DNA from 3 places in the Streptomyces sp. SUK 48 genome. Region 2 is predicted to be linked to each of the others. Evidence: riboswitches for the same ligand, from Rfam matches in the RefSeq annotation. Region 2 holds a riboswitch; each other region holds the start of a gene.
The links. Region 2 has a riboswitch for thiamine pyrophosphate ahead of GHR20_RS10525 (thiamine ABC transporter substrate-binding protein). Riboswitches for the same ligand answer to the same signal wherever they lie in the genome.

Region 1 (9,909 bases), 3.4 Mb from region 2:
GGTCTCCGCCTTCAGCTCACGGGCGTACGACAGCCCCACGGAGTGCAGACCGCCGGCCACCGGCACATGGCCGCCGACGGGATTGCGGGGGAGGGAGCGGGACGCGGAAACGGAACTCACCTGTTCAGGGTGTCATGTCCGCGGGGGCGCCCGGACCGGCGCCGGGGGTGAACCCGGTCACCGGCCCCGGCGTCCGCACGGCCTCACCTGATGGTGATCGTGATCGTGGACCCCTTGGGCGCGGTCTTCCCGCCCTCGACGGACTGCTTCCGCACGGTGTCGCCGAACAGCCCGAGGATGCCGCGGTCCTCGCTGACCTGGAATCCGGCGTCCTCCAGTGCCTGGTGGGCGTCGTCCACGCTGTCGCCGGTCACGTCCGGGACCTCGATCATCTGCGGGCCCTTGGACAGGGTGAGCGTCACCGTGTCGCCCGAGGCGGCCTGCTTGCCGTCGCCGGGGCTCTGCCGGGCCACCTTGCCCTTGTCGTACTCGGAGTTGACCTGCTCGCTCGCGATCTTCACCTTGAGTCCGGCGCCCGTCAGCTCCTGCCGCGCGTCGGCCGGGTCGTCGCCGGTGACGTCCGGGACGTCGATCGGGCTGCCCTTGCTGACGGTCAGCGCGATCGCCGAGCCCGCGTGCCGCTCGGTGCCCGTCCTGGGGGCCGTGGAGATCACTTCGCCCGCGTCGATGTCGTCGCTGAACTCCCGGGTGACCATGCCCGGCTCCAGACCGGCGCCCTTGAGCTTCTTCCGGGCCTCGGCGAGCGGCAGGCCGGCCAGGTCCGGCACCTTGACCGTCTCGGGGCCGAGCGAGACGGTCAGCGTCACCGCGTCATGGTCCCGGATCCGCGCCCCGGGCGCCGGGTCGGTGCTGATCACGGTGCCGCGCTCGACGGTGTCGTCGTAGGCCCGCCTCACCTTGCCGACGTCCAGTCCGGCGTCCTGGAGCCGGTGCCGGGCCTGCGCCTCGGTCTTCGTCAGCAGCGGCGGGACCTTGGTGAACTGGCCGGAGTTGATGTACCAGAACCCGGTGCCGGCGCCGAGCACCAGGAGCACGGCGACGGCGATGGAGAGCACGAGCCGCCGGGACCGGCGCGGGGGCACCGCGGGCGGGGCCTGGAAGCGGGTGGTGCGGCTGACACCGTCGTCGCCGTCCTCGCCGACGGGGAGCGGCCGGGGCACGGTGAGCGCGCGCGGGATCACGCTCGTACGGTTCTCCGCGTTCTCGTGCTCCACCGTCCTGGCCTGGGGCGGTACGGCGTCCAGCTGCTCCTCGGCCAGCGCGGCGCGGGCCTCGCGGGCCTCGGCGAGCAGCGCCACCGCGTCGTACGGGCGCACCTCGGGGTCGCGGGCGGTGGCCGAGGCGACCAGCTCGTCCAGCTGCGGGGCCAGGTCCGGCGCCAGCGCGGAGGGCGGCGGCACGTCCTCGTTGATGTGCCGGTAGAGCACCTGCGCGGGGGAGTCCCCGGAGTGCGGCTTGGCGCCGGTCAGCATCTCGTAGAGCACGACACCGCAGGCGTACACGTCGACCCGGGGGTCGGCGCTGCCCTGGTCGATCTGCTCGGGGGCGAGGTAGGCGACGGTGCCGAGCACGGAGCCGGTCGTACTGGTCACCGTGTCCACGGAGCGGACCAGGCCGAAATCGGCGACCTTGACCCGTCCGTCGTCGCCTATCAGCACGTTCTCGGGCTTCATGTCGCGGTGCACGAAACCGGCCCGGTGGGCGGCGCCGAGGGCGGCGAGCACCGGTTCCAGGATGTCCAGCGCGGCCCGCGGCCGCAGCGCGCCGCGCTCGCGCAGCACGTCACGCAGGGTGCACCCGGCGACGTACTCCATCGCCATGTACACATACGAGCCGTCGGTGCCCTGGTCGAAGACCTGCACCACGTTCGGATGGTCGAGCCGGGCCGCGGACTTCGCCTCGCGGATGAACCGCTCCACGAAGACGCCGTCGGCCGCCAGCGCGGGATGCATCACCTTCAGCGCGAGCACCCGGTCCAGGCGCATGTCCAGCGCCCGGTACACCGTCGCCATCCCGCCGGCCGCGATCCGCGCGTCCACGCGATACCGACCGTCGAGCACGTGCCCGACGAGGGCGTCCTGAAGGGTCATATCCACACGGCCGAGTCTACGAGCCCCCACGGACATCCCCCGCCCCTCCGCCGTCCCCACCTGGGCACTGAAGCCGACCTGTGACGCTTCTTACGCGGGGACGCCGTATTCCGCCGCGCGGAGGGCCACCGACGGCGATGGCGCACCACGGGGAGGTCCGGCCTCCCCGCCGACGGTTTCGGGTGGTGCGCGGGTGGGAGACGAAGGCGGTGGGCGGACGCGGGCTCAGAAGGCGGGACGCTCGGGGTCGAGCACGGCCAGGCCCTCCGCGGGAGACGACGCCTCGGCCCAGTACCGGCGAGGGATCCGCCCCGCCAGCCGCGCCAGCCGTCCCCCGGTCACGGCGTACCGCATCGCCTCCGCCATGAGCTCCGGCTCCCGCGCCCGCGTCACCGCCGACGCCAGCATCACCCCCGCACACCCCAGCTCCATCGCCAGTGCCACGTCCGACGCCGTCCCGGCCCCCGCGTCCAGGATCACCGGCACCCCGGCCCGCTCCACGATCAGCTGGAAGTTGTGCGGGTTGCGGATGCCGAGCCCCGATCCGATCGGCGAGCCCAGCGGCATCACCGCCGCGCACCCCACCTCCTCCAGCTTCCGCGCGAGCACGGGATCGTCGTTGGTGTACGGCAGCACCGTGAACCCGTCGTCCACCAGCGTCTCCGCCGCCTCCAGCAGTTCCACCGGGTCCGGCAGCAGCGTCCGCTCGTCGGCGATGACCTCCAGCTTCACCAGCGAGGTCCCGAGCGCCTCCCGCGCCAGCCGCGCCGTGAGCACGGCCTCCCCCGCGGTGAAGCACCCCGCCGTGTTCGGCAGCACCCGGATGCCGAGCTTCTCCAGCACGGACAGCACCGAGCCGTGCACGGACGGATCGACCCGCCGCATCGCGACCGTCGTCAGCTCCGTCCCGGACGCCACCAGCGCCCGCTCCAGCACGTCGAGGCTGGGCGCCCCGCCGGTACCCATGATCAACCGCGACCCGAAGGCCGTACCCCCGATGACAAGCCGGTCGTCGCTCATGGCTCAGCCTCCCTGCACCGCGGTGAGCACCTCGACCCGGTCGCCCTCGGCGAGCGCGGTCCCGGCCCACCGCGTGCGCGGTACGACCGTCTCGTTGACGGCGGCCGCCACCCCGGCGGGGGCCCGCACGAGGGACCGTACGACGGCGTCGAGCGCGGTCCCCGGCGCGATCTCGCGGCGCTGCCCGTTGACGGAGACGGTGATGGTGGACGACTCGGCGCTCATACGGTCTGCTCCAGCTGCTGGGCGCGCGGCGCGCCGAAGCGCTCCGGCGTGAACGGACGGGCTTCCTCGGGCAGCGGGCCCCCCGCCAGCAACTGCCCCATCACATCCCCGGTGACCGGCGTGAGCAGCACCCCGTTGCGGTGGTGCCCGGTCGCCAGCAGCAGCCCGTCGAGCCCGGACGGCCCGAGCAGCGGCGCGTTGTCGGGGGACCCGGGCCGCAGCCCGGCCCGGGTCTCGGTGAGCGGCAGTTCGGTGATGCCCGGCACCAGCTCGTGGGCGTCGCGCAGCAGCTCGTACACCCCGCCCGCGGTGACCGTCGTGTCCCAGCCCAGCTCCTCGCTGGTGGCGCCGACGACCAGCTCGCCGTTCTCCCGGGGCACCAGGTACACCTGCCCGCCCCGGACCACGGCCCGCACCGTGCGGCTGAGGAACGGCGCGTACCGCGCGGGCACCGTCAGCCGCAGCACCTGCCCCTTCACCGGCCGCACCGGCACCACCACCTCCGGGGGCACCCCCGCGAGCCGCCCGCTGAGGCTGCCGCCCGCGAGCACCACCTGCCCGGCGGTGAGCGCCGTACCGTCCGCCGCGGTGATCCCGACGGCCCGCTCCCGTACGACGTCCAGCCGCCGCGCCCACACCCGGTGGAACACCACCCCGGCCCGCTCGCACGCGGTCACCAGCGCCGCGGCCAGCCTGCGCGGATCGATCTGGTGGTCGCCGTCGACCCGCAGCCCGCCGCGCACCCCGGGCGCCAGCATCGGCTCCAGACGGCGGCACTCCCGGCCCGACAGCCACTCCGCTTCCAGGCCGCAGCGCTGCTGGAGGGCGTGCAGTTCGCGCAGATGGGCGCGGTCGTCGGCGTCCAGCGCGACCGCGAGGGTGCCGCAGCGCCGGTAGCCGAGGTCCCGGCCGCTCGCCTCGGTCAGCTCGGCCACGAAGCCGGGGTAGCGGCGCGCCGACTCCAGGTTGAGGGCGAGCAGCGTCTCCTCGCCGTAGTGCAGTTCGGTGACCGCGGCCAGCATCCCGGCCGCGACCTGTGCGGCCCCGCCGCCCGGAGCCGGGTCCACCAGGGCCGTCGCGAGCCCCCGGCGCGCCGCGCGCCAGGCCGTCACCAGCCCGATGATCCCGCCCCCGACGACCAGGACGTCGAAGCTGCCCGAGGTTTCGGGCGTACGTGTGGACATGGGCGTCCAGCCCCTCCCTTCGCCGGCATGACCCGGATCAGGTTCGTACGGTCGGAGGCCGCCAGCCTCCCTCTCAGCCCGGTGCGTCCGGGCTCCCGCGAGTGCTTGTACGGTGGCCACCCTAGCCCGCCCCCCTCGCCACCCGTAAGGGAGCCCTTGGCCATGGCCCCGTCACTGGACGGACTGCTCCTCGCCCCCGTCGCCGACCAGTGCGCAGGTCAGGTCGGCACCCGCACCCGCTTCGCCTACCACGAGCGGGACGGCGCGATCTGGGCCGAGTACCGGGGCGGCGACATCGTCCGCGGTCATCTGGTCGGCACCCGCGCGGGCGACCGCCTGGACTTCCGGTACGTGCAGCTGCGCACCGACGGCAGCACGGCCTGCGGCCACTGCGTGTCCACGGTCGTGGAGTTGCCCGACGGCCGGGTGCGCCTGGAGGAGAGCTGGGAATGGGAGTCGGGGCCCGGCTCCGGCACCAGCGTCGTGGAACAGGTCACGACGCACGCCCCCTGACCGACTGATCGTCATCTGTCTATGGTGACCGGGTGAGCGAGCAGACAGCCCAGGAGGGCACGGCAGGGGTCCGGCGCGTGGTCGTCGTCGGCGCGGGCATGGCCGGGGTGCAGACCGCGGTCGCGCTGCGGGAGCGGGGTTTCGCGGGCGAGGTGACCGTCATCGGCGCCGAACCGCACCAGCCCTACGACCGGCCGCCGCTGTCCAAGGCCGTGCTGCTCGGCAAGGCCGAGGGCTCCGCCTTCGACCTCGACTTCGACGCGCTCGGCGTCTGCCTCAGGCTCGGCTGCGAGGTCCTGGGCGCCCGCCCCGCCGACCATGAACTGGACACCGAGGCGGGCCCGGTGCCGTACGACGTCCTGGTGCTCGCCACCGGCGCCGAACCGGTCACCCTGCCCGGCACCGAGGGCGTCCCCGGTGTCCATCTGCTGCGCACCCTGGACGACGCCGAACGGCTGCGCCCGGTGCTCGCCCGGCAGCACGACATCGTGGTCGCCGGCGCCGGCTGGATCGGCGCCGAGTTCGCCACGGCCGCCCGCGAGGCCGGCTGCGCGGTGACCGTCGTCGAGGCCGCCGACCGGCCGCTCGCCGGGGTGCTGCCCGCCGAGGTCGCCGCCCCCATGGCCGGCTGGTACGCCGACAGCGGCGCCGAACTGCGCACCGGCGCGCGGGTGGAGCGCGTCGAGCCCGGCGCGGTGGTGCTCGCCGACGGCACCCGGCTGCCCGCGGGCGCGGTCGTCGTCGGCATCGGCGCCCGCCCCGCCACCGGCTGGCTGGACGGCTCCGGCATCGAGCTGGGCGCGGCGGGCGAGGTCGTCACCGACGCCCGGCTGCACACCTCCGCGCCCGACGTGTACGCCGTCGGCGACTGCGCGTCCTTCCCGTCGGCCCGCTACGGCGAGCGCCTCCTCGTGCACCACTGGGACAACGCCCTCCAGGGCCCGCGCACCGTCGCCGCCGGCATCCTCGGCGAGACCACCGCCGTCTACGACCCGGTGCCGTACTTCTGGTCCGAGCAGTTCGGCCGCTTCGTCCAGTACGCCGGCCACCACGCCGCCGCCGACCGGCTGGTCTGGCGCGGCGACCCCGCGGGCCCCGCCTGGACGGTGTGCTGGCTGCGCGAGGGCCGCCTGGCCGCCCTGCTGGCCGTGGGCCGGCCGCGCGATCTCGCCCAGGGCCGCAAGCTGATCGAGGCGGGCCGTGCCCTGGACCCGGAGGCACTGGCGGACCCGGCCCGCCCCTTGAAGGACGCCAGCACGGATTAGCGGCCCGGAAGAGGTGCGGGGAACCGCGCGAGGGCCAGGACGGAGCGGCATTCGGCCACCGGCATCACGCCACACTCCCGGCCGACCGCCTACCCTGTACCCGTGACCGAGATTGACACGAAGATCGACGCTCTCGTCCCCGCCTGGCTCACCCTCCCCGACATCGCCGAACAGTTCGGCGTCGAGGTGACGCGTGTGCGGCAGCTGGTCAAGGACGGCCAGATCATCGCCGTACGCCGAGGCGAGAACCGCGCGCTGCACGTCCCCGCCGCCTTCATCGACGGGGACAAGATCGTCAAGGGCCTGACCGGGACCCTGACGCTCCTGCGGGACGACGGCTTCACGGCCGAAGAGATGATCGAATGGCTCTTCACCCCCGACCCGACCCTGCCCGGCACGCCCGCGCAGGCCCTCAGCGAGAATCGCGGCACGGAGGTGAAGCGCCGCGCCCAGGCGCTCGCCGTCTGAGCCCGACCATCTGAGGGGGTGGCGTACGACGCCCCGCGCGCCGTACGCCACCGCCCGCCCAGCACCCACACCGACCCCCGGGGGCCCACGCATGTCCGACACCGCCCGCGCCGAGTTCGCCGACGCCCGGCTGTACCTGTGCACGGACGCCCGCAGGCGCCAAGGCGACCTGCCCGAGTTCCTGGACGCGGTACTGGCCGGCGGTGTCGACATCGTGCAGCTGCGCGACAAGGGCATGGAGGCCGCCGAGGAACTGGCCTGCCTGGAGGTCTTCGCCGAGGCGTGCGCCCGGCACGGCCGGCTGCTCGCGGTCAACGACCGGGCCGATGTCGCGCACGCCGCCGGAGCCGATGTGCTCCACCTCGGCCAGGGCGACCTGCCGGTCCCCGCGGCCCGCGCGATCCTCGGCGACGACGTGCTGATCGGCCGTTCCACCCACGCCGAGGACGAGGCCGCCGCGGCCGCCGTCCAGGAGGGCGTGGACTACTTCTGCACCGGGCCCTGCTGGCCCACCCCCACCAAGCCCGGCCGTCCCGCCCCGGGCCTCGACCTGGTCCGGTACACGGCCGCGCTCGGCACCGAGCGCCCCTGGTTCGCCATCGGCGGCATCGACCTCGGCAACCTGGACGAGGTCCTGGCGGCCGGGGCCTCCCGGGTGGTCGTGGTGCGCGCGCTCACCGAGGCCGACGACCCGGGCGCCGCCGCGGCCGAGTTCGCCCGGCGGCTGCGGCGTTCCTGAGGGGCCCCGTCTCACGGACGCGTCCCAAGGGGTGGACGGTAAGTCGACAATTCGGGCAAATTTCCGGAGTTCGGTTGGGGGACCGCCGTCCCCTGGCTAACCTGCGGGTATGGCCCTCGGAACCGCATCCACCAGGACTGATCGCGCGCGCACCGTGCGTGACATGCTCGCCGGCGGCAAGACCACGTACTCCTTCGAGTTCTCGGCGCCGAAGACCCCCAAGGGCGAGCGGAACCTGTGGACCGCGCTGCGCAGGGTCGAGGCGGTCGCCCCCGACTTCGTCTCCGTGACCTACGGCGCCGGCGGTTCGACCCGCGCGGGCACCGTCAAGGAGACGCAGCAGATCGTCGCCGACACCACGCTCACCCCGGTCGCCCACCTCACCGCGGTCGACCACTCCATCGCCGAACTGCGCAACATCATCGGCCAGTACGCCGACGCCGGCATCCGCAACATCCTCGCCGTGCGCGGCGACCCGCCCGGCGACCCCATGGGCGCGTGGGTGGCCCATCCCAAGGGCCTGACCTACGCGGCCGAACTGGTGCGCCTCATCAAGGAGTCGGGCGACTTCTGCGTGGGCGTCGCCGCCTTCCCGGAGATGCACCCGCGCTCCGCGGACTGGGACACCGATGTCGCCCACTTCGTGGACAAGTGCCGCGCGGGCGCCGACTACGCCATCACCCAGATGTTCTTCCAGCCCGAGTCCTATCTGCGGCTGCGCGACCGGGTGGTGGAGGCGGGTTGCGACACCCCGGTCATCCCGGAGATCCTGCCGGTCACCAGCGTGCGGATGCTGGAGCGGCTGCCCAAGCTCAGCAACGCCCGGTTCCCTGACGTCCTGAAAGAGCGGATCCTCGCGGCGAAGGACGATCCGGCGGCGGTACGCTCCATCGGTATCGACTTCGCCACGGAGTTCTGCGCGCGGCTGCTGTCCGAAGGCGTGCCCGGACTGCACTTCATCACGCTCAACAGCTCCACGGCGACCCTGGAGATCTACGAGAACCTGGGCCTGCACCACCCCCCGCGGGCCTAGACCTGCCGCGTGGTGGTGGGACACACTGCGTAACGGCCATTGGGAGAGGGGCGTACATGGGCTGGACGGTCCTCTACATCGCGTTCGGCGGCGTCGCGCTGTGGTTGCTCGGCGAGGTGCTGCTGCAGTACAAGGCGCGCCTGCGCTGGCGGCTGCTCGCCTTCGCCGGTTTCCTCGGGGTGGTGGTCGGCGTCATGATGCCGTCCGTCCTCGTGATCGGCGGGGGCGCGATCGCCTTCGCCATCGGGCAGACCCTCGTCACGCTCTCCTTCCGCCGCGGCTTCGCGGCCGGCTGGGCGGTCCGGCGGCCCGAGGCGGACGCCGCGCCGACCGGCGGCAGCAAGCGCCGCCGCGGCCGCAACACCCCGGCGCCGCAGGCCCCCGCGCCCGCGTCGGCCGGCCCGGACGACGACCTGGCCCCCGGTCAGGACCCGTACGCCCAGGACGGCTCCGCCCCGGACGCGTACGACGACTACGACCGCGACGACGTCTTCTCGCCCGCGCGCCCCCCGGCCGCCGAGCCCGGCTCCGTCTACGAGCCGCTGCCCCTGCCCGAGGACACCGGCAACTACGGCGTCTACGGCGACACCGCCACCCACACCGCCCCCCAGCGGGACCAGTCCTACGACTACTCCGGCTACGGGCAGCAGCAGGGGTACGGCTACGAGGCCGCCCCCAGCAGGGCTACGCCAACTACTCCGACCCCTACATCGGCAGCCAGTCCTACGGTGGCGGCTACGACCCCGGGTACGGCCAGCAGTACGGCGGCCAGCAGGGTTACCCCCAGGACCCGTACGCCACCGGCGGTTACGGGGAGACCCCGGCCGGCGGGGTGTGGGTGCCGCAGCAGCGCACCGACGAGGGCCATGACGGCGAACTCCCGCAGGAGCAGCCGTATCCCCACCAGGGGCAGGGGCAGGGGCAGGGGCAGGGGCAGGGCAACGGCCAGCAGCAGCCGGGCGCCGGGTACGACGAGCAGCAGTACCGCTACTGAGCCGCGGACGCCGGCCGCAGCGCGGCCCGGGCGCCGGGTGCGGCCCGGGTCGCTGCCCGGGCTCGGGCCCCGGGCCGGTTCCGGCTCATGCCCGGGTCACTGCGAGCCCCTGAAGTCCGGTCCCTCCACGATCAGTCCGGACACCAGCGCGCCCGACATGCCCGCGTGCGGCAGCCCGCCGCCCGGGTGGGACCAGCCGCCCACGGCGAACAGGCCCGGTGTCCCCGTGGCGTTGGCCGGGTGCAGCGCGCCCCGGGGGGCGGCCAGCGCGGGCGGCGGGACCGCGCCTCCGGTGGCGCCCGTCTCCCGCGCGGTTTCCAGGGGAGTGCGCAGCTCGCGCCACAGGATCCGCTCCCG
Region 2 (9,909 bases):
GCGGCTGGTGGCCCGGCCGCAGCGGAGGTACCTCCCGTTCGTCCGGCAGGCCGCGGGTCCGGCCGCGGAGAGCCGTGCGGCCGGGACGGACGCGGCGGGCAGCGGGGCCGCGCCCGCCGCCGCGGGCGCCCCGCCGGACCCGGAGAGCCGGATCGACCCCCGGTTCGCGCCGCCACCGCGCCCCGCCAAGGCCGACGAGGACAAGGGCCCCGGCGACACCCCCGCCGGCCTCCCCTGGGCGGTCGCCCTCGTCGCCGCGGGCCTGACCGCCCAGGCGTACGCGGGCCGCACACCCCCCACCCGCCCCTTCTCCTTCACCGCCGTCCCCACCGGCGCCGGCCTCTTCCTCCTCGGCTGGCTGCTGACCGCCGTCGGCGTGGTCATCGCCGCCCCCGGCCTCACCCACCTCTGCGGCCGTCTCCTGCAATGCGCCCGCCCCGGCGCCCTCCGCCTCCTCGCGGGCCGGGGCCTGATGGCGGAGGCCACCAGGATCGGCCGCCCCCTCGGCATCCTGTGCGCGGTCACCGCCGCCGGATACGCCATGACCACCCTGTACGACTCCCCCGGCCGCCCCTTCGGCCCGCTGAGCGCCCTCGGCGCGCTGGTCGTCGCCGGGTGCGCCTTCGCCACGCTGCTGACCGTGGCCGTCGAGACCCGCCAGGGCCGCGCCGGGACCACCGACGCGCTGCTGCGGCTCGGCGCCCCCGCGACGGTGCTGCGCGGCGCCGCCGCCCTGCGCGCGTTCGCCCTGCTGGCCTTCTTCGCACCGCTCACCCTGGCGATCGCGGCCGTGGCCGCCTTTCCGCTGACCCGGTGAGCCGGTGAGCCGGTGGCCCGATGAGCCGCTGAGGGTAGGGGAGTTCGAGAGTGACATCGCCGTACCCCCCGTCGCGGCCGGGTGCGGCCCGGTCCCTAGCATGGGCGGATGCCCACCCCACCCGCCCGGCCGCGGCGCACCGCCCGCGACCTGGAGATCGAGTCGCTCGCCGAGTTCGACCGCGCCGTCGCCGAGCACGGCTCGCTCGCCCGCTTCCGCGTCCAGGCCGTGGACCTGACGGGCCGTACCGACGCCCTGCTCCATGTCGACACCACCGACGCCGTCTTCCTGGGCTGCCCGATGGCCTCCGAGGCCGCCGCCCGGGTGCGCGCGTCCGGCGCCCTGGTGTTCCCGCCGGTCCCGGGCGTGCCGTTCGACCCGTACCGGGGCCGCCCGTACACGCCGGACGAGCTGTACGCCTCGCTGGAGGAGGGGTACGAGGCGACGCCGGACGCGCGGGCCCACGGCTGGTTCCGGCGGACGAAGGACGACGGCGACGTCTTCGCCTCGATGCTGCGCGCGATCCATGACGACGCCGTCTCCGACGCGCTGGACGAAGTCCTCGACGGCTGCCCGGTGGTCGGGGTCATGGGCGGTCACGCGATGGCCCGGGGCACCGTCGAGTACGCCGGTGCCGCACGGCTCGGCCGCTCCCTCGCCCGTGCCGGGTTCACGGTCGCCACCGGCGGCGGCCCCGGCGCGATGGAGGCGGCGAACCTCGGCGCGTACGCCGCCCCGTTCGCGGACCCGATGCTGGACGAGGCGCTGGTGCCGCTCGCCAAGGCGCCCTCGTTCCGGCCCTCCGTCACGGAGTGGGCGCGGGCCGCCTTCGAGGTGCGCGCCCGCTGGCCCGACGGCGGCACCTCGATCGGCATCCCGACCTGGTTCTACGGCCATGAGCCGCCGAACGCCTTCGCCGCCCACATCGCCAAGTACTTCGCCAACGCCACCCGGGAGGACGGCCTGCTGGCCCGCTCCACCGCGGGCGTGGTGTTCCTGCCGGGCGCCGCCGGGACCGTACAGGAGATCTTCGACAACGCGACGCCCAACTACTACGAGTCGTACGGCGCACCGCGGCCGATGGTGCTGGTGGACCGGGACCACTGGACCCGGGAGCTGCCGGCCTGGCCGCTGCTCCGATCGCTGGCGCGGGGGCGGGAGCTGGAGTCCCGGATCGCGCTGGTGGACCGGATCGAGGAGGCTCCGGAGGCACTGGCCCGGCTGGGGGGCGGGGCCCGGTAGGAGTATCTCCCCACCGCTCAGCCGAAGTCGGAGTTCTCCAGCCAGAACTCCAGCACCGGTCGCTCGCCGACGACTTCGAGCCCCGGGGTGTCCAGCGGCAGCCGGCGGTAGAAGGCCAGCAGCACCGACGTGAGCGGCCCGCGCAACGCGACCGTCGCCTTCTCGTGGCCCCGCCGCCAGCTGACGCCGCTCTCGTCCAGCTCGACCAGCCACTCGGCGTTCAGCGCCGGCGCGGCGTCGGTGGCGTGCAGATGAATGCTGCGGGCGGGCCCGCGCAGCTCCGCGGCCCACGCACGGGCACCGGTGCGCTGCACCCACTCCACCAGCTCCAGCCACTCGTCCAGCGCGTCGGCGGCGATGTCCGGCGCGACCTCGTACGGCGCCCCCGCGGTGAGCGCCGCGTCCGCGCGGTGGACGGTGATCTCATGGGTCATCCGGCGCGCCCAGAAGCCGCTGGTGGCCATGCCGGTCCAGCTCCACACCCCGAGGTCGGGGCCCGCCTCGCGCAGCGCGCCGACGACCAGTTCGCCGCACTCCGCGAGCCACGCGTCCAGCGCGGCCGGATCGCCCTGCTCCTCGGGGCCGCCGCCGAGCGGAATCCGGTCCCACGGGATCATCTCCTGGGCCCGCTCCCGCACCAGCGTGCCGGACCAGCGCAGGGCGCCGCCCAGGTGCCGGACGAGCCGTTCCAGCGACCACTCCGGACAGGTCGGCACCGTGGCCGACAGATCCGCGCCGGAGGTGATCAGCTTCCTCAACTGCCCTACTTGCAGGGCGATTTCGTCACAGTAACGCTCATGCGCGAGGCGGGTCATGGGCCCACCCTAGGTCGCGCGTGATCAGTCGAGCACGACGATTTCGGCCGCGTCGAACTCCGCGCCCACCGTGTCTCCGCTCTCCGGCGCGTCCCGCAGTGCGCAGGCCGCTTCGAGGCGGGGGCCGTCCTGCGGCTGGAGGTGGACGGCGACATGGGTGCCCTTGAAGGTGCGGGCGGCGACCGTGCAGGTCAGCCCGGTGTCGGCGGGGACGAGCCGGACCCCGGCGGGCCGGACGAGCAGGGTCCTGGCGCCCTGCGGGGCGTCCTGCGGGACCGGCAGTTTGCCCCAGGGGCTGTCGGCGACCGCGCCCGTGACCGTCGCCGGGACCACGTTCTCGAAGCCGAGGAAACGGGCCACGAACGCGTCGGCGGGGCGCTGCCAGACGTCCAGTGGCGTGCCGGACTGGGCGATCCGGCCGTCCCGCATCACCACCACCCGGTCGGCCAGCGCGAACGCCTCGCCCTGGTCATGGGTGACGGCGAGCACGGTCGTACCCAACCGCCCGAAGAGTTCCCGGAGTTCGACCACCAGGCGTTCGCGCAGGGAGCGGTCGAGCTGGCCGAGGGGTTCGTCCAGCATCAGCAGCCGGGGCCGGGGGGCGAGCGCGCGGGCGAGGGCGACGCGCTGCTGCTCGCCGCCGGACAGCGCGACCACCGCCCGGCGGGCCGCGCCCGGCAGCCCGACCAGATCCAGCAACTCGCCGACCCGGGCGTCCCGTTCGCCCTTCGCCACGCCGTGCATGCGCAGCCCGAACGCCACATTGGCGCCGACGTCGCGCTGCGGGAAGAGCTGGTGGTCCTGGAACATCAGGCCGACCCCGCGCTGATGCGCGGGCACCCCGCCCTGGTCCCGTCCGGCGAGCGACACCCGCCCGGCGTCGAGGGTCTGGAGCCCGGCGACGGCCCGCAACAGCGTGGACTTGCCGCTGCCGCTGGGTCCGAGCACGCACACCACCTCGTGCTCGGCGACCTCCAGGTCCACCGCGTCCAGCACGGCCCGCCCGCCGAAGCGCACGGTCGCGCCCTGAAGGCTCAGCATCAGAACTCCCCTGTCCGGTCCGTCCGCAGCCGCTCCAGGAGGAGCAGGGCGGCGGCGCACACCACCATCAGAATGGTCGAAAGGGCCATCGCCTGGCCGTAGTTGAGGTCGCCGGGGCGGCTGAGCAGCCGGGCCACGGCGACCGGCAGGGTCGGGTTGTCGGGCCGCGCGATGAACACGGTCGCGCCGAACTCGCCGAGCGAGACGGCGAACGCGAACCCGGCCGCGACCAGCAACGCCCGCCGTACCAGCGGGAGATCGATCTCCCGCCACACCCGCCAGGGCGAGGCCCCGAGCACGGCCGCCGCCTCCCGCAGCCGGGCGTCGACCGCGCGCAGCACCGGCAGCATGGTGCGGACCACGAAGGGCGCGCCGACCAGGGCCTGGGCGAGCGGCACCAGGATCCAGGACTGGCGCAGGTCCAGCGGCGGCTTGTCGAGGGCGATCAGGAAGCCGAAGCCGACGGTCACGGCGGACACGCCGAGCGGCAGCATCAGCAGCGCGTCGAAGCCCCTCACCAGGCGGCCCGCGTCCCGGCGGGCCAGCGCGGCGGCGGCGAGGGCGCCGATCAGCACGGCGATGGCGGTGGCGGCGGCGGCGTACTGGAGCGAGGTCCACACCGCGTGCACCGGCGCCACCAGGAACGTACCGCCGTCGGTGCGGGCAAGCGCCCGGTAGTAGCCGAAGCCGGGGGCGTCGAGGGAGCGGCGGACGAGGACGGCGAGCGGCAGCACCAGGAGCAGCGCCACGGTGGCGAGGACGCCCGCGAGCAGGGTCCACTGCCCGGCGCCGCGCGGCCGGCGCGCGGTGAGCCCGGGGTCGACCAGGCGCAGGGCGCTCTCCCGGCGCCGTACCGTCCAGGCGTGGACGCCGAGGACCGCGCCGACGGCGGCGAACTGGACGAGGGTGAGGACGGCGGCCGTGGTCAGGTCGAAGAGCTCGGAGGTCTGCCGGTAGATCTCCACCTCGAGGGTGGAGAAGGTGGGGCCGCCGAGGATCTGGACCACGCCGAAGGAGGTGAAGGTGAACAGGAACACCATCAGCGCGGCGGCGGCCACGGCGGGCCCGAGGGCGGGCAGCGTCACCTTCCGCCACGCGGCGAACGGCGAGGCGCCGAGCATCCGCGCGGCCTCCTCCTGGCGCGGGTCGAGCTGGGCCCACAGGCCGCCCACGGTCCGTACGACGACCGCGTAGTTGAAGAAGACGTGCGCGAGCAGGATCGCCCACACGGTGGTGTCCAGGCGGACGCCCCACAGCTGGTCGAGCAGTCCGCCGTGGCCGACGAGCGCGAGGAAGGCGCTGCCGGCGACGACGGTCGGCAGGACGAACGGGACGGTGACGACGGCCCGCAGCGCCTGCTTGCCGGGGAAGTCGAGGCGGGCGAAGACGAACGCGGCGGGCAGCGCGAGCAGCAGGGTGAGCGCGGTGGAGGCGAGCGCCTGCCAGGTGGTGAACCACAGCACATGCCGGATGTCCGGCTGGCCGACCACGTCCGCGATCCGCCCGAACTGCCAGGAGCCGCCGGTCTTCAGGCCGCGCGCCACGATCGCGGCGACGGGCCAGGCGAAGAACACGGCGAAGAACGCGACGGGCAGGGCCATCAGCCCCAGCCGCGCCGCGCTCCCGCGTCGCGTCCGCGCGCGGGCGGTCACTTCAGTACGAGTGACGTCCACGTCTTGACCCACTGATCACGGTTGGCGGCGATCTTCTCGGGGGCCATCGTCTCGGGGTGCCGCGCCGGAGGACCGTACTTGGTGAAGTCGGCGGGCACCTCGGCGCCCGCGACCACCGGGTAGACGTACATGTTCAGCGGCATGTCCTGCTGGAACTCCCTGGAGATAAGGAAGTCGAGGAACGCCTTGGCGCCCTTGGGGTTCTGCGCGTTGCTCAGCAGCCCGGCGAACTCGATCTGCCGGAAGCAGGTGCCGGTCGCCACGCCGGTCGGGGCGGTGGCGGGGCGCTTCTTGGCGTAGATCACCTCGGCGGGCGGGGAGGAGGCGTACGACACGACGAGCGGCCGGTCGCCACCGGCCTTCTTGCCCTCCGAGGAGCCGGAGAACTCCTGGTAGTACGCCTGTTCCCAGCCGTCGACGACCTTGACGCCGTTGGCCTTGAGCTTCTTCCAGTAGTCCTGCCAGCCCTGGTCCCCGAACCGCGCGGCGCTGCCCAGCAGGAAGCCGAGGCCCGGCGAGGCGGTGGCCGCGTTCTCGGTGACCAGGAGGTTCTTGTACGCGGGCTTGGTGAGGTCGGCGTACGACTGCGGCGGCGCCAGGTGGTGCGCGCTGAAGTACGCCTTGTCGTAGTTGACGCAGATGTCGCCGTAGTCGACGGGCGTGACGCGGTGCTTGCCGTCGAGCTGGTACCGGGCGCCGACCTTGTCCAGGCCCTTGGCGGTGTACGGCTGGAACAGCCCGTTGTCGAGGGCGCGGGAGAGCAGGGTGTTGTCGACACCGAAGAGGACGTCGCCCTGGGGGTTGTCCTTGGTCAGGATGGCCTTGTTGACGGCCTGTCCGGCGTCGCCGTCCTTGAGGACGCGGACCTTGTACCCGGAGCGCTTCTCGAAGTCCGCGAGCACGCTCTTGGAGACGGCCCACGAGTCGTGGCTGACGAGGGTGACGGTCTTGCCGTCCGCCTTGTCCTGCCCCTGCGTCGAACCGCACGCGGACAGCGCGACCAGGCCGAAGCCGACCGCCGCGACCACGAAGGTCTTGTTGTGCACTTGGTTGTCCTCCTGGGGTTGGCCAGGAAGAACGCGGCCCTGCCCGGAGAACCCGGACAGGGCGCAACAGCTTGAGTAGTGACCGAACTTCCTACCCAGAATGACCTGGGCGAGGTTCAGAGGGTCTGCGGCCTGGTGCCGCACTCTCAGCGCTGTGGCGCTCCCCTGTCGGAATATGAAGATGTGATGGAACGGGCCCAGACTACCGCTCGGTGGCGGCGAGCTGACCGCAGGCTCCGTCGATCTCCTGCCCACGGGTGTCCCGGATCGTCACCGGCACACCGTGCGCGGCGATCGCCTCCACGAACGCCTTCTCGTCCTCGGGCCGCGAGGCCGTCCACTTGGAGCCGGGAGTCGGGTTCAGCGGGATGAGATTGACGTGCACGGGGCGGCCGCGCAGCAGCCGGCCGAGCCGGTCGCCGCGCCATGCCTGGTCGTTGATGTCGCGGATCAGCGCGTACTCGATCGACAGCCGGCGCCCGCTCTTCTCGGCGTACTCGAATCCGGCGTCCAGCACCTCGCGCACCTTCCACCGCGTGTTCACGGGGACGAGGGTGTCGCGCAGCTCGTCATCGGGGGCGTGCAGCGAGATCGCCAGGCGGCACTTGAAGCCCTCGTCGGAGAACCGGTGGATGGCGGGGACCAGGCCGACGGTGGAGACGGTGATGCCGCGCTGGGAGAGACCGAGGCCGTCCGGCGCCGGGTCGGTGAGCGCGCGGATGGCGCCGACGACCCGCTTGTAGTTGGCGAGCGGCTCGCCCATGCCCATGAACACGATGTTCGACAGCCGCGCCGGGCCGCCCGGCACCTCGCCGTCGCGCAGCGCCCGCATGCCGTCCACGATCTGGTGGACGATCTCCGCGGTGGACAGATTGCGGTCCAGGCCCGCCTGGCCGGTGGCGCAGAACGGGCAGTTCATCCCGCAGCCCGCCTGCGAGCTGATGCACATGGTGACCCGGTCCGGGTACCGCATCAGGACCGACTCCACGAGGGTGCCGTCGAACAGCCGCCACAGCGTCTTGCGGGTGGTGCCCTCGTCGGTCGCCAGATGCCGGACGACCGTCATCAGCTCCGGGAACAGCGCCTCGCGCAGCTTCTCCCGGGAGCCGGCCGGGATGTCGGTCCACTGCTCCGGGTCGTGCGCGTACCGCGCGAAGTAGTGCTGCGACAGCTGCTTGGCACGGAACGGCTTCTCACCGATCCCGGCCACCGCTTCCTTGCGCTCGGCGGGCGAGAGATCGGCGAGATGCCGCGGCGGCTTCTTGGCTCCGCGCGGCGCGACAAAGGTGAGTTCTCCGGGAATGGGCATGGTGGTACCAGTGTCGCAGATCCATTGGGGTGACCCGCGGCCGCTGGATTGTGGCGCGTATCGCGGTCCGGCCGCTCGGCTCCGGGGGTCCGGCCGGTACGGGAGCCGGCCGGCCGACGGGTGGCTTACATCGGTTTCGGCTTGATCATCGCGAAGGGGGCGCCCTGGGGGTCGGCGACCACGGTCATGCGGCCGGCCATCATGTCGAAGGGCGGGGCGAGGACCGTGCCGCCGCTTCTGACCAGGGCGTCCACGGTGGAGTCGACGTCGTCGACGGCGAAGTAGCTCAGCCAGTGGGCCGGGGTGCCGGGCGGGTCGTTCGCCAGCTGGGTGACGCCGCCGACCGGGCGGCCGCCGACCAGCAGCACCCAGTAGGAGTCCGCGCCCTCCATGGGCTCGATCTCGATGCCGAACGCCTCGCCGTAGAAGCCGGTGGCGCCGGGTACGTCGCTGGTGTGCAGCTCGTTCCAGGTCAGGGCGCCCGCCTCGTTGACCACCTGGGCGCCGGAGAACGCGCCGGGCTGCCAGACGCCGAAGACGGCGCCCTGCGGGTCGGCGGCGATCAGCATGCGGCCGAGATCGCCGACGTCCATCACCGGGACGATCAGGGTGCCGCCCGCCGAGACGATCGCGTCCTGGGTGGCCTGGGCGTCGGTGGACGCCAGGTAGCTGGTCCAGACGGTGGGCGGCGGCTCCGGCATGTCCTGGGGCTTGGGACCGAGGCCCGCCACGGCCTTGCCGTGCAGCTCGCAGACCGTGTAGCCGCCGAACTCGGCCGGTCCCGGCTGGCCCTGCCAGCCCAGCAGGTCGCGGTAGAAGTCCAGCGCGGCCTGCTGGTCCGACGCCATCAGGTCGACCCAGCACGGGGTGCCGGTCGCGTACGGGGTGGTGACTTCGGGCATCTCTCGCTCTCCCTACCAGGGGCCGCTCTTTGTCACCATCGTGTGGCCAAACACGGGCGCCCGCGCGCCAGGGGCGAGGCCCCGCGGGGCCGGATGAGCGGACGGCCGTACGACGACGGGCCCCGGCCCTGGGAACCAGGACGGGGGCCCGTACGGCCGTGACGGCACGCGACAGCGGGTTTCGTCAGGTGGAGCCGACGAAGAGCACCAGCAGCAGCCAGACCACCGGCGCCGTGGGCAGCAGGGAGTCCAGACGGTCCATGATGCCGCCGTGCCCCGGCAGCAGGGTGCCCATGTCCTTGATGCCGAGGTCCCGCTTGATCATGGACTCGCCGAGGTCGCCCAGGGTGGCGCTGGCCGCGACCGCGAGACCCAGCAGCAGCCCCTGCCACCAGTGGCCGCCGTCGATCAGGAACTGCATGCACAGCGCGCCCACGACCATCGCGAACGACACCGCGCCGAACAGGCCCTCGCGGGTTTTTCCGGGGCTGATCCGCGGGGCGAGCTTGTGCTTGCCGAAGCGCCAGCCGACCGCATAGGCGCCGGTGTCGCTGACCACGGTGAGCAGCAGGAAGGTCAGGACCCGCCAGGGACCGTCGTCCGCGGCGAGCATCAGGGCGACGAAGGTGGCCAGGAAGGGCACGTAGAACGCCGCGAAGACACCGGCCGTGACGTCCTTGAGGTAGCCCTCCGGTGGCTCCGTCATCCGCCAGACCAGCACCGCGAGCGCGGTGAGGGCCATGGCCACCCAGGCGCCCTCGGCGCCGCGCACATAGCCGGCCACCACCATCGCCGCACCGCCGACCGCGAGCGGCACGAGCGGCGCCTTGATCTGCTTGCGCTCCTGGAGCCTGCTGGTCAGCTCCCACAGACCGACGACGACGGCGACCGCGACCACCCCGACGAACACGGCCTTGACGATGAACAGCGACGCGATGATCACCACGCCGAGACCCACGCCGACGCCTATGGCCGCGCTGAGGTCGCGGCCCGCGCTCTTCTTCTGCGGCGCCGGCGCTGGCGCCGGCTGCGGGGCGTCGGGCATGGGTACCGGATTCTGGCTC
Region 3 (9,909 bases), 1.7 Mb from region 2:
ACTACGCGATGTACCGGGACGGCGAGGTCGAGGTCCTCTGCGTCGCCGACTCCCGTGAGGCCCCCGCGGCCGAGGAGTGGGCCGACTTCCGCGAGACCGGGCACGCGCACGCCATCGGACAGTGCCTGCTCTCCCAGCTGGACGAGGACGCCCGGCGCGAGTATCTCGCCCGCTATCCGGTCCAGGCCCTCACGCCCTACACCGTGCGCGACAGCGACGCCCTGCTGAGGCGGCTGGCCCGGGTGCGGCGCATGGCGCCGGTGACGGAGCGCCAGGAGTACGCGCTCGGCACGGTCTGCGCGGCGGTGCCCATCACGGTCGGCGCGACCGCGGCCACCGTGGCCCTTTCCCTCCCGGCCCACCAGGCCGACCGGCTGCTGCCCGCGGCGCGGCGGCTTCACACGGAGATCGGGCGGAATCTGGGATCTCTGACCCTCTCTATCAGTATCTGAAAACTTACTCCTTGTGATCCACTGTGTACTTTCAGCAAGATTTACCACGGTCAGAGGGATCAAACCCGGCCAGTCGATGTCATATGACGGGGTAGGCGATGCGCGAGTCCGTACAGGCAGAGGTCATGATGAGCTTTCTCGTCTCGGAGGAGCTCTCCTTCCGCATTCCGGTGGAGTTGCGCTACGAGACAGGCGATCCCTACGCCGTGCGGCTCACCTTCCATCTGCCCGGCGATGCCCCGGTGACCTGGGTCTTCGGTCGGGAACTGCTGATCGACGGCGTCGGACGGCCGTGCGGGGAGGGGGATGTGCGGATCTCCCCCGTCGAGGCCGAGGTGCTGGGCGAGGTGCTGATCAGGCTTCAGGTCGGCGGTGACCAGGCCCTGTTCCGTTCGTCGGCGGCACCGCTCGTGGCCTTCCTCGATCGCACGGACAAGCTGGTGCCGCTCGGGCAGGAGGGCGCGCTCGCCGACTTCGACGCGCATCTGGACGAGGCGCTGGACCGGATTCTCGCCGAGGAGCAGAGCGCGGGCTGAGCCGCCGAGGGACGGGGCGCGGACGCTCCGCCCGGTGCTACGGGGCCGTGCAGTAACGCTTCTTCAGGGGGCCCCGCACAGGCCCTCGTACGGGCCGCCACGCAGGCTGCCACGTCGGCTTCTCCGTCGGTCTCCGCGTCGGCCTTCGCGCGGGGCGGCGGGCGGTGTCCGGTCCCCTGCCGGACGGCCCGCCCCGCCTCACCGCTTCCGGCGCCGCCCCCGGCCGCCACGGGCCGGCAGGGGCTGGGTGCCGGTCGGGGTCTCCGTGCCCGGGGCGCTCCGGTCGGCCGCCACCACCAGGGCGGCGAGGGCGGTGGTGACCGGTACCGAGGCGACCAGCCCGATGGAGCCCACCAGGGTGCGCACGATCTCCTCCGCCACCAGCTCGCTGTTGGCCACCGTCCCCACGCTGCTCTGCGCGATGGAGAACAGCAGCAGCAGCGGCAGCGCGGCGCCCGCGTAGGCGAGTACGAGGGTGTTGACGACCGACGCGATGTGGTCGCGGCCGATGCGGATGGCCGCCCGGTACAGACCGCGCGGACCCATCGTGGGGTTGGCCTCGTGCAGCTCCCAGACGGCGGAGGTCTGGGTGACCGTCACATCGTCCAGGACGCCGAGCGAGCCGATGATGACCCCGGCCAGCAGCAGGCCGCTCATGTCGATCTTCGGGTACAGCCCGTGGATCAGACCGGTGCTGTCGTCGGTGTTGCCGGTCAGGGCGGCCCAGCCGATGAACACGGAGCCGAGCAGGCCGATCAGGCTCAGCGAGATCAGCGTGCCGAGCACCGCCACCGACGTACGGGCCGACAGGCCGTGGCACATGTACAGGGCGATCAGCATGATGGCGCTCGCCCCGATCACCGCCACCAGCAGGGGATTGGAGCCCTGGAGGATCGCGGGCAGGATGAACTGGTTCAGCACCAGGAAGCTCACCGCCAGCGCCACGAGGGCCATGACGCCGCGCAGCCGGCCCACCACCACGACGGCGAGCGCGAAGACGCCCGCGAGCAGCGCCATCGGGAACTTCCGGTCCACATCGGCGACCGAGTACTGGAGGTCCTTCGGCGCGGTCGGCTCGTAGGCGGCGACGACCTGCTCGCCCTGGTGCAGCTGCCGGGGCTGATCGGGCTGCACGATCTCGGTGAACGTACGGCCCTTGTCCCTGCCGGTGTCGACCCGGACGGTCGCCTTCTTGCAGGTGCCGCCGGACTGCCGGCCCGTCGGTGCCCCGCCGGAGCCATCACCGCTCGGAGCCCCGCCGCCGGCGCTCACCGAGGCGCAGCTCACCTCGGTCACCCGGGTCACGGTGGCCTGTTGGGTCTGCCGGTCGAAGCCGACGCCACTGTGCTTGTGCGAGGGCGCGCCACCGGGCCAGAGCACCACCAGACCGACCACGACCGCCGCGGTGAACGGGACGAGGATCGCCGCGATCACCTTGCGCAGATGCCGGGAGACGGGCGCGGCGGGGCCATGACCGTGGCTGTGCCCGTGCCCATGGCCGGAGCCGTGTCCGTGGCCGTTCCCATGGCCCGTGCCGTGGCTGTGCCCGCGCCCGCGTCCGTGGTCATGGGCCGGGCCCTGGACCGGCACCTGGGCCGGGGCTTGGGCATGGCCAGGGTCGTGACGGTGGCCCCGGCTCGGGGGCTCCGAGCCGTCGTGCCGGCGCGGGCCGGGCGGCTGGTACGGGTGCTGGTCCATCCGGGTCATCGCCAGATCATCGCAAGAAGCGGGGAGGGCCCACTGTTCATCGCATCACGGATGACGCTAGCGTGGAGACACCTTTGCACACGCGGGAGCTCGGAGCACCGGGCTGAGAGGGCGCTGACCTCCGTAGAAGCGATGTTTCACGTGGAACATGCGATGTTCCCCGGGAGACCTCGGACGACGGAAGCCGCTGCGTCGACCGCCGAACCTGTTACCGGGTAATGCCGGCGTAGGGAGTAGGTCTCATGACCAACAAGGACGCACGCACGCCTGCCTCCGTCCAGGACGACATGTCCTCGGAGGCCGGGAAGTCCATCGGCTGGCACAAGGCGTACGTCGAGGGCTCACGCCCCGACCTGCGCGTGCCGGTCCGTCAGGTGCACCTGACCAACGGGCAGTCGGTCACGCTGTACGACACGTCGGGCCCGTACACCGATCAACTCGTCGACACCGACGTCCGCCGGGGGCTGTCGCCGCTGCGGGAGAACTGGATCATCGCCCGCGGCGACACCGAGGAGTACGCGGGCCGTCCCGTCCGTCCCGAGGACGACGGCATCAAGCACACCTCGCCGCGCGGCGGGCTGCGGAACCTGGACGCGGTCTTCCCGGGCCGCCCGCGCCAGCCGCGCCGGGGCCGGGGCGGCCAGGCGGTGACGCAGCTCGCGTACGCGCGCCGGGGCGAGATCACGCCCGAGATGGAGTTCGTGGCCCTTCGGGAGAACGTCTCCCCCGAGGTGGTGCGCGAGGAGATCGCGGCGGGCCGGGCGGTGCTGCCGGTCAACGTCAACCACCCGGAGATCGAGCCGATGATCATCGGCAAGCGGTTCCTGGTGAAGGTGAACGCCAACATCGGCAACTCCGCGGTGACCTCGTCCATCGAGGAAGAGGTCGAGAAGATGACCTGGGCGACCCGCTGGGGCGCCGACACGGTCATGGACCTCTCCACCGGCCGCAACATCCACACCACCCGCGAGTGGGTGCTGCGCAACTCCCCCGTCCCGATCGGCACGGTGCCGCTGTACCAGGCGCTGGAGAAGGTCGACGGCAGGGCGGAGGAACTGACCTGGGAGATCTACAAGGACACCGTCATCGAGCAGGCCGAGCAGGGCGTGGACTACATGACCGTCCACGCGGGCGTGCGGCTGCCGTTCGTACCGCTCACGGCCAACCGCAAGACCGGCATCGTCTCGCGGGGCGGCTCCATCATGGCCGCGTGGTGCCTGGCGCACCACAAGGACTCGTTCCTGTACGAGAACTTCGAGGAGCTGTGCGAGATCCTCGCCGCCTACGACGTCACGTACTCGCTGGGCGACGGGCTGCGGCCCGGGTCCATCGCGGACGCCAATGACGAGGCCCAGTTCGCGGAGCTGCGCACGCTCGGGGAACTCGGCCGGATCGCCCGGCGGCTGAACGTACAGACGATGATCGAGGGCCCCGGGCATGTCCCGATGCACAAGATCAAGGAGAACATCGAGCTCCAGCAGGAGATCTGCGACGAGGCCCCGTTCTACACGCTCGGCCCGCTGACCACGGACATCGCCCCGGCGTACGACCACATCACCTCCGGCATCGGCGCCGCGATGATCGCCTGGTGGGGCACGGCGATGCTCTGCTACGTCACGCCGAAGGAACACCTGGGCCTGCCCAACCGGGACGACGTGAAGACCGGCGTCATCACCTACAAGATCGCCGCCCACGCGGCCGACCTCGCCAAGGGGCACCCGGGCGCGCAGGAGTGGGACGACGCCCTCTCGGACGCGCGCTTCGAGTTCCGCTGGGAGGACCAGTTCAACCTGGCCCTCGACCCGGACACGGCCCGCGCCTTCCACGACGAGACCCTCCCGGCCGAGCCCGCCAAGACGGCGCACTTCTGCTCCATGTGCGGCCCGAAGTTCTGCAGCATGAAGATCTCCCAGGACATCCGCCGCGAACACGGCGGCAACCGGACCGAGATCGAGGAGGGCATGGCCCAGAAGTCGAAGGAGTTCGCGGAGGCCGGGAACCGGGTGTACCTGCCGATCGCGGACTGACGGGGACGTGAGCGCCGCTCCGGCCGGTCCACCGGCTTCGGAGCGGCGCCTCGTCGGGCCGGGGACCCGCGCCCGGTGGGTCAGTCCGGCTGGTGTTCCGGGTCGGCCTGTTCCGAACCGGTGTAGTCGGGGTGGTCGGCGAGGGCCTCCTGGAGGAAGGGGAGGATGCCGCGTTCCAGCAGGGCGCCCTCCCAGGCGGCTCTGGCTCTGGCGACCTCCTCGGCGGCGGCGTCGCGGGCCCGGGATTCGGGGGAGGAGCCGTTGCGCAGAGCGGTCAGGAGCAGTCCGGCGGCGGCGACGAGAAGCGCGGCCACGGTCAGGGCCCCGAACACCCAGCCGGCGGTGAGCATGGTGCCGGCGAAGGACTGTCCGGGGTCCAGGGTTCTCAGGATGTAGCCGATGAGCAGGAATATCACCGCCGCGGTCGCGGACAGCAGCGGTGCCAGGACGGCGACGACCGCGACCGCGCCCGCGCCGTGTGCGGCGGCGAGATCCGTCGCGGCCGGATCCGGCTCGGCGGGGGCGGTGCCGGCCGCGCCCTGGGCCTGCTCCGGGTGGCGCAGTTCGTCGCGGATGCGCACATAGCGCTGGTACTCGGCGGCCGCGGCCGCCGTGATGAGCGCGGACGCGGCGATGGCCATGGTGCGCAGTTGCGCGGGGTTGAGCCGCTGTCCCACGGCGGCCAGTTCCGGTCGGTGTGGTGCGGAGCGCAGAACCTCGTCGAGGAGCCGCTCGAACTCCTGGCGGTCCTCGCTCCGCAGGTGCTGCGGAAGGCTGTTCATGTGCATCCCCCGATGCTCCGTAGGGCTTGGGGCTCGCGCAGCGGCGAGCCGTCGGGCAGAGACGGAGGGGAGCCTGCTACGGATAAGCCGATGGTAGAGCCGTGACGGCGCGTGGTGACAGGGGATTGCCGGAAATTGCGTCCCGGCCTGCGCGTACTCCGGTATGGCGGAGGCCGCCCGGGGAACGGTCAGCGCTCCAGCGGGAGTTGCCTCACCAGCAGCTTTCCGGCCATGGTCACTCCGCCGTCCATGGCGATGGCGAGCCCGTCGGCGTAGACATGCGGCCCCTCGACCACCGGGTCGTCGCTCTCCTCGCCGTCCTCGGAGCCGACTTCGCCCAGCAGGTAGGGGATGGGGCTGTGGCCGTGCACGATCCGGGTGCCGCCGTAGGTGTCGAGCAGGGAGCGCACGGCGTCGGCGCCGCCCTCGTCGCGGAAGGAGAAGCGCTTGGTGAGCTTGCGGAACAGGTCCCAGCACTCGTCCGCGTCGTTGCGGGTGAGCCGCTCGCGCACGGTGTCGTTGACGGCCTCGATGGAGTCGCCGTAGTCGAGGTAGGCGGTGGTGTCGGAGTGCACCAGCAGATAGCCGTCGACCTCCTCCAGGGCGTCGAGGCGGGCCATCCACTGGAGATGGTGGTCCTGGAGACGGTCCATGTCGGTCTTCTGGCCGCCGTTGAGCAGCCAGGCCGCCTGGAACGTGGCGGTGCCCGCACCGGAGTTGACGGGCGTGTCCCCGAACCGCTTGGCGCCGAGCAGCAGCAGCTCGTGGTTGCCCATGAGGGCCTTGCAGTAGCCGCCGGCCGCGGCCGCCTCGGCGGACAGCCGCATCACCAGGTCGATGACGCCGATGCCGTCCGGGCCGCGGTCGGTGAAGTCGCCGAGGAACCACAGCCGGGTGGTGCCGGCGCACCACTGGCCCGCGTCGTCGATGAGCCCCTGCTCGTGCAGGGCGGCCATCAGCTCGTCCAGGTAGCCGTGCACGTCACCGACGACGAAGAGCGGGCCGGGTCCTGCCGCGGGTTGCGGCGCGGGCGCGGCGGGCGCCGGGTCGACGGGGAGCTGGAGCGTGTCGCCGCGGTTGATCACCGGGAGATCGCGCTGGGTGGGTGTGTACGCCTCGGGGTACGACTCCTCGGCGGGCGGCGCGCTGTCGTCCTGCTCGGTGTGCGGGACGTACGGACCGGACTCGTGGACATACGCGGGCACCCGGAAGTCACGCAGCGTCGCCGTCCGCTCCACCTCGGGTCCCTGACCGGCCCCCTGAGTCATCAGACCCCTCCACCATCGCGCCGCATCTGCACCGCTTCGGACTGCCTGGTCGCAGCGGTCCGCGGTGTCGTGGGCCCATCATAGGAATGCGCGTCGCGCCATGTGATGACCCAGGGGTGGTGAATCGGAACAAGACTCCGCTTCGCCGCGGCTTTCGCCCCGTTTGGGCAGGTGTTCGCCGGCGGTCGGAGGACCGCCGGCCTGCTGCGGCCCGCGCGGCGCCCCGGCCGAACACCGCCCGGGCCGCCGCCGGAAGCCGTCCGCGCCGTCTCGAACGACTTCCGCGCCGCCGTCGCGCGGTCCGTCCTACGTGTCGTCCGGGGACCGCGGTGGGCTGACCGTCGTGCGCGGGGGCCGCCGCTGGGAGGAGGTGCGCACGATCAGCTCGGTCGGTATGACCTGCTCGACCGGTTGCTCCGACTCCACGCCCTCGATGGCGTCGATGAGCAGCTGGACGACGGCCGTGCCGATGCGGCGCGGCTTGAGCGAGAGCGTGGTGACCGGCGGCTCGGTGCTGGCGTACACGGTGGACTCGCTGCAGCACACCAGCAGCAGATCGTCCGGGACGCGCAGCCCGTAGCGCCGGGCGGCGGCGAGCAGATCGGTGCCGTTGGGGTCGAACAGCCCGTAGACCGCGTCGGGCCGGTCGGGGCGGGCGAGCAGCCGGTCGGCGGCGACGGCGCCCGCGCACGGGTCGTGCGCCGGGTAGGACTCGTAGACCGGGTCCTGGCCGACCCGCTCGCACCAGTGCAGATAGGCCGTGGTCGACAGATGGGTGTACGTGTCGGTCGAGGTGCCGGTGAGCAGCCCGATACGGCGGGCGCCGGCGGCGGCGAGATGGTCGAGGATGCCGAGGACGGCGGCCTCGTGGTCGTTGTCCACCCAGGCGGTCACCGGGAGCTCGCCCGCCGGGCGTCCGTCGGAGACGACGGGCAGCCCCTGGCGGACGAGTTCGCCGACCACCGGGTCCTGGTCGGAGGGGTCGATGACGACGGTGCCGTCGAGGGCGACGTTGGACCACACGTCGTGGCGGGAGGTCGCGGGCAGGATGACCAGGGCGTAGCCCCGGGCCAGCGCCGCCGAGGTGGCGGCCCGCGCCATCTCGGCGAAGTACGCGAACTCCGTGAAGGTGAAAGGTTCATCCCCGTACGTGGTCACGGTCAGGCCGATCAGACCCGACTTGCCGGTACGGAGGGTACGGGCGGCGGCCGAGGGGCGGTACCCCAGCCGGTCGGCGACCTCGCGGACATGGCGCCGGGTGGCGTCCGGGAGCCGTCCCTTGCCGTTGAGGGCGTCGGAGACGGTCGTGATGGAGACCCCGGCGGCGGCGGCCACGTCCCTGATGCCCGCCCGGCCCGGCCGGCTGCCTCGACGTGAGGTTTCCGCGCGGCTCACCTGGTGCTTCCCTGCTGCTGTCATGGCGAGCCGATAGTAGGGCTCTTGCGGTGGGGTAGTGCGGACGCATATGCACTCGTTGACAGGCACGTTTCTGCATGGTGATGCCGCATTAACTACCTCTGAATCAAAGGTAGTTGAGCGCTTTCTTGGCAAGACATAGCGTGACGGCGCGCATGAGCCTGCCAATGGTCCGATGTTTCGAAGAGGTCTCAACTCACCTGCACGGGTGATGCGCGCTACGGCGCGAGCCACCGGCGCATAGATATATGTACGGCGCGCCCCCCGAAAGATCCGCCTTCATAGGGCCATGCCCGGTGATGCCCCTGTTGTGGTCGCGGGTCCAGGAGCTTTGCCCATGGCCAGTACTCAGGGCAGCCGAATCCTCATATGGTGAGCAGTATTGGAAGCCGGCGGCGTCGACGGTCCGCCGGTGGTCGCGAGGAGGACTGCGGTGAGCGAGACGAGCCCCAAGCTGCGCGCCGAGCTGGAGGGTATCCCCACCTACAAGCCGGGCAAGCCGGCCGCGGCCGACGGACCGGTCGCCTACAAGCTGTCCTCGAACGAGAACCCGTACCCGCCGCTGCCCGGTGTGCTGGAGCGCGTGACCGCGGCCGCGGCCTCCTTCAACCGCTACCCCGACATGGCGTGCGCCGCCCTGACGCAGGAGCTGGCGGAGCGCTTCGGGGTGCCGGCCTCCCACGTCGCCACCGGCACGGGCTCGGTGGGCGTCGCCCAGCAGCTGATCCAGGCGACCAGCGGTCCCGGTGACGAGGTGATCTACGCCTGGCGCTCCTTCGAGGCGTACCCGATCATCACGCAGATCAACGGGGCCCGGTCGGTGCAGGTGCCGCTCACGCCCGGCGATGTGCACGACCTGGACGCGATGGCGGAGGCGATCACCGACCGGACACGGCTGATCTTCGTCTGCAACCCGAACAACCCCACCGGCACGGTGGTGCGGCGGGCCGAGCTGGAGCGCTTCCTGGACCGGGTGCCGAAGGACGTCCTGGTGGTGCTGGACGAGGCGTACCGGGAGTTCATCCGCGACCCCGAGGTGCCCGACGGCGTCGAGCTGTACCGGGAGCGGCCCAATGTCTGCGTCCTGCGGACCTTCTCCAAGGCGTACGGCCTCGCCGGGCTGCGCGTCGGTTTCGCGATCGCCCATGAGCCGGTGGCCGCCGCGCTGCGCAAGACGGCGGTGCCGTTCGGCGTGAGCCAGCTGGCGCAGGAGGCGGCGATCGCCTCGCTGCGGGCCGAGGACGAGCTGCTGGGCCGGGTCGGCTCGCTGGTCTGCGAGCGCACCCGTGTGGTCGACGCGCTGCGCGCCCAGGGCTGGACGGTGCCGGAGACGCAGGCCAACTTCGTCTGGATGCGGCTCGGGGAGCGGACGACGGCGTTCGCGCAGGCATGTGAGGAGCACGGCGTCGTGGTCCGGCCGTTCGCGGGCGAGGGCGTCCGGGTCACGATCGGCGAGGCCGAGGCGAACGACATCTTCCTGAAGGTCTCGGAGACCTTCCACAGGGATCTGTAATCCCGCTCACGAAGCAGCTGTTATCCGGCTCACGCCGGAGGACATCACGGGCGCCCGGCTCTGCCGGGCGCCCGTTTCACGTGAAACGGGGACATCGGCGACATCTTCGCAGGTCATGGCGGGGGTTACCCATGGTCCGAAGATCCATGCGCGAGGAACGGCCCCTTCGGGGGACGTGCCGGGGACCTCGGAGATCTTGACTCCGAGG

Region 1: it holds a riboswitch for thiamine pyrophosphate, as region 2 does, so the genes downstream of both, thiO (glycine oxidase ThiO) here and GHR20_RS10525 (thiamine ABC transporter substrate-binding protein) in region 2, are expected to answer to the same signal.
Region 3: it holds a riboswitch for thiamine pyrophosphate, as region 2 does, so the genes downstream of both, thiC (phosphomethylpyrimidine synthase ThiC) here and GHR20_RS10525 (thiamine ABC transporter substrate-binding protein) in region 2, are expected to answer to the same signal.

What each region holds. Positions count from the first base shown of each region.
Region 1 covers NZ_CP045740.1:5,950,110-5,960,018, forward strand. The annotation lists gene GHR20_RS26270 (deoxyribonuclease IV) at 1-120, opposite strand, end outside; gene pknB (Stk1 family PASTA domain-containing Ser/Thr kinase) at 204-2,147, opposite strand; gene GHR20_RS26280 (thiazole synthase) at 2,337-3,131, opposite strand; gene thiS (sulfur carrier protein ThiS) at 3,135-3,356, opposite strand; gene thiO (glycine oxidase ThiO) at 3,353-4,540, opposite strand; TPP riboswitch at 4,538-4,649, opposite strand; gene GHR20_RS26295 (hypothetical protein) at 4,703-5,053, shown strand; gene GHR20_RS26300 (FAD-dependent oxidoreductase) at 5,086-6,318, shown strand; gene GHR20_RS26305 (Rv2175c family DNA-binding protein) at 6,421-6,786, shown strand; gene thiE (thiamine phosphate synthase) at 6,878-7,525, shown strand; gene metF (methylenetetrahydrofolate reductase [NAD(P)H]) at 7,635-8,558, shown strand; partial or broken gene GHR20_RS26320 (hypothetical protein) at 8,615-9,552, shown strand; gene GHR20_RS26325 (NAD(P)/FAD-dependent oxidoreductase) at 9,649-9,909, opposite strand, start outside.
Region 2 covers NZ_CP045740.1:2,531,281-2,541,189, forward strand. The annotation lists gene GHR20_RS10500 (hypothetical protein) at 1-817, shown strand, start outside; gene GHR20_RS10505 (LOG family protein) at 926-2,059, shown strand; gene GHR20_RS10510 (maleylpyruvate isomerase family mycothiol-dependent enzyme) at 2,077-2,874, opposite strand; gene GHR20_RS10515 (ABC transporter ATP-binding protein) at 2,899-3,915, opposite strand; gene GHR20_RS10520 (iron ABC transporter permease) at 3,915-5,516, opposite strand; gene GHR20_RS10525 (thiamine ABC transporter substrate-binding protein) at 5,564-6,634, opposite strand; TPP riboswitch at 6,705-6,811, opposite strand; gene rlmN (23S rRNA (adenine(2503)-C(2))-methyltransferase RlmN) at 6,837-7,943, opposite strand; gene GHR20_RS10535 (VOC family protein) at 8,069-8,845, opposite strand; gene GHR20_RS10540 (phosphatidate cytidylyltransferase) at 9,030-9,909, opposite strand, start outside.
Region 3 covers NZ_CP045740.1:4,267,168-4,277,076, forward strand. The annotation lists gene GHR20_RS18470 (IclR family transcriptional regulator C-terminal domain-containing protein) at 1-452, shown strand, start outside; gene GHR20_RS18475 (SsgA family sporulation/cell division regulator) at 551-988, shown strand; gene GHR20_RS18480 (YibE/F family protein) at 1,187-2,695, opposite strand; TPP riboswitch at 2,768-2,945, shown strand; gene thiC (phosphomethylpyrimidine synthase ThiC) at 2,938-4,722, shown strand; gene GHR20_RS18490 (hypothetical protein) at 4,803-5,510, opposite strand; gene GHR20_RS18495 (metallophosphoesterase) at 5,693-6,772, opposite strand; gene GHR20_RS18500 (LacI family DNA-binding transcriptional regulator) at 7,079-8,191, opposite strand; gene hisC (histidinol-phosphate transaminase) at 8,622-9,701, shown strand.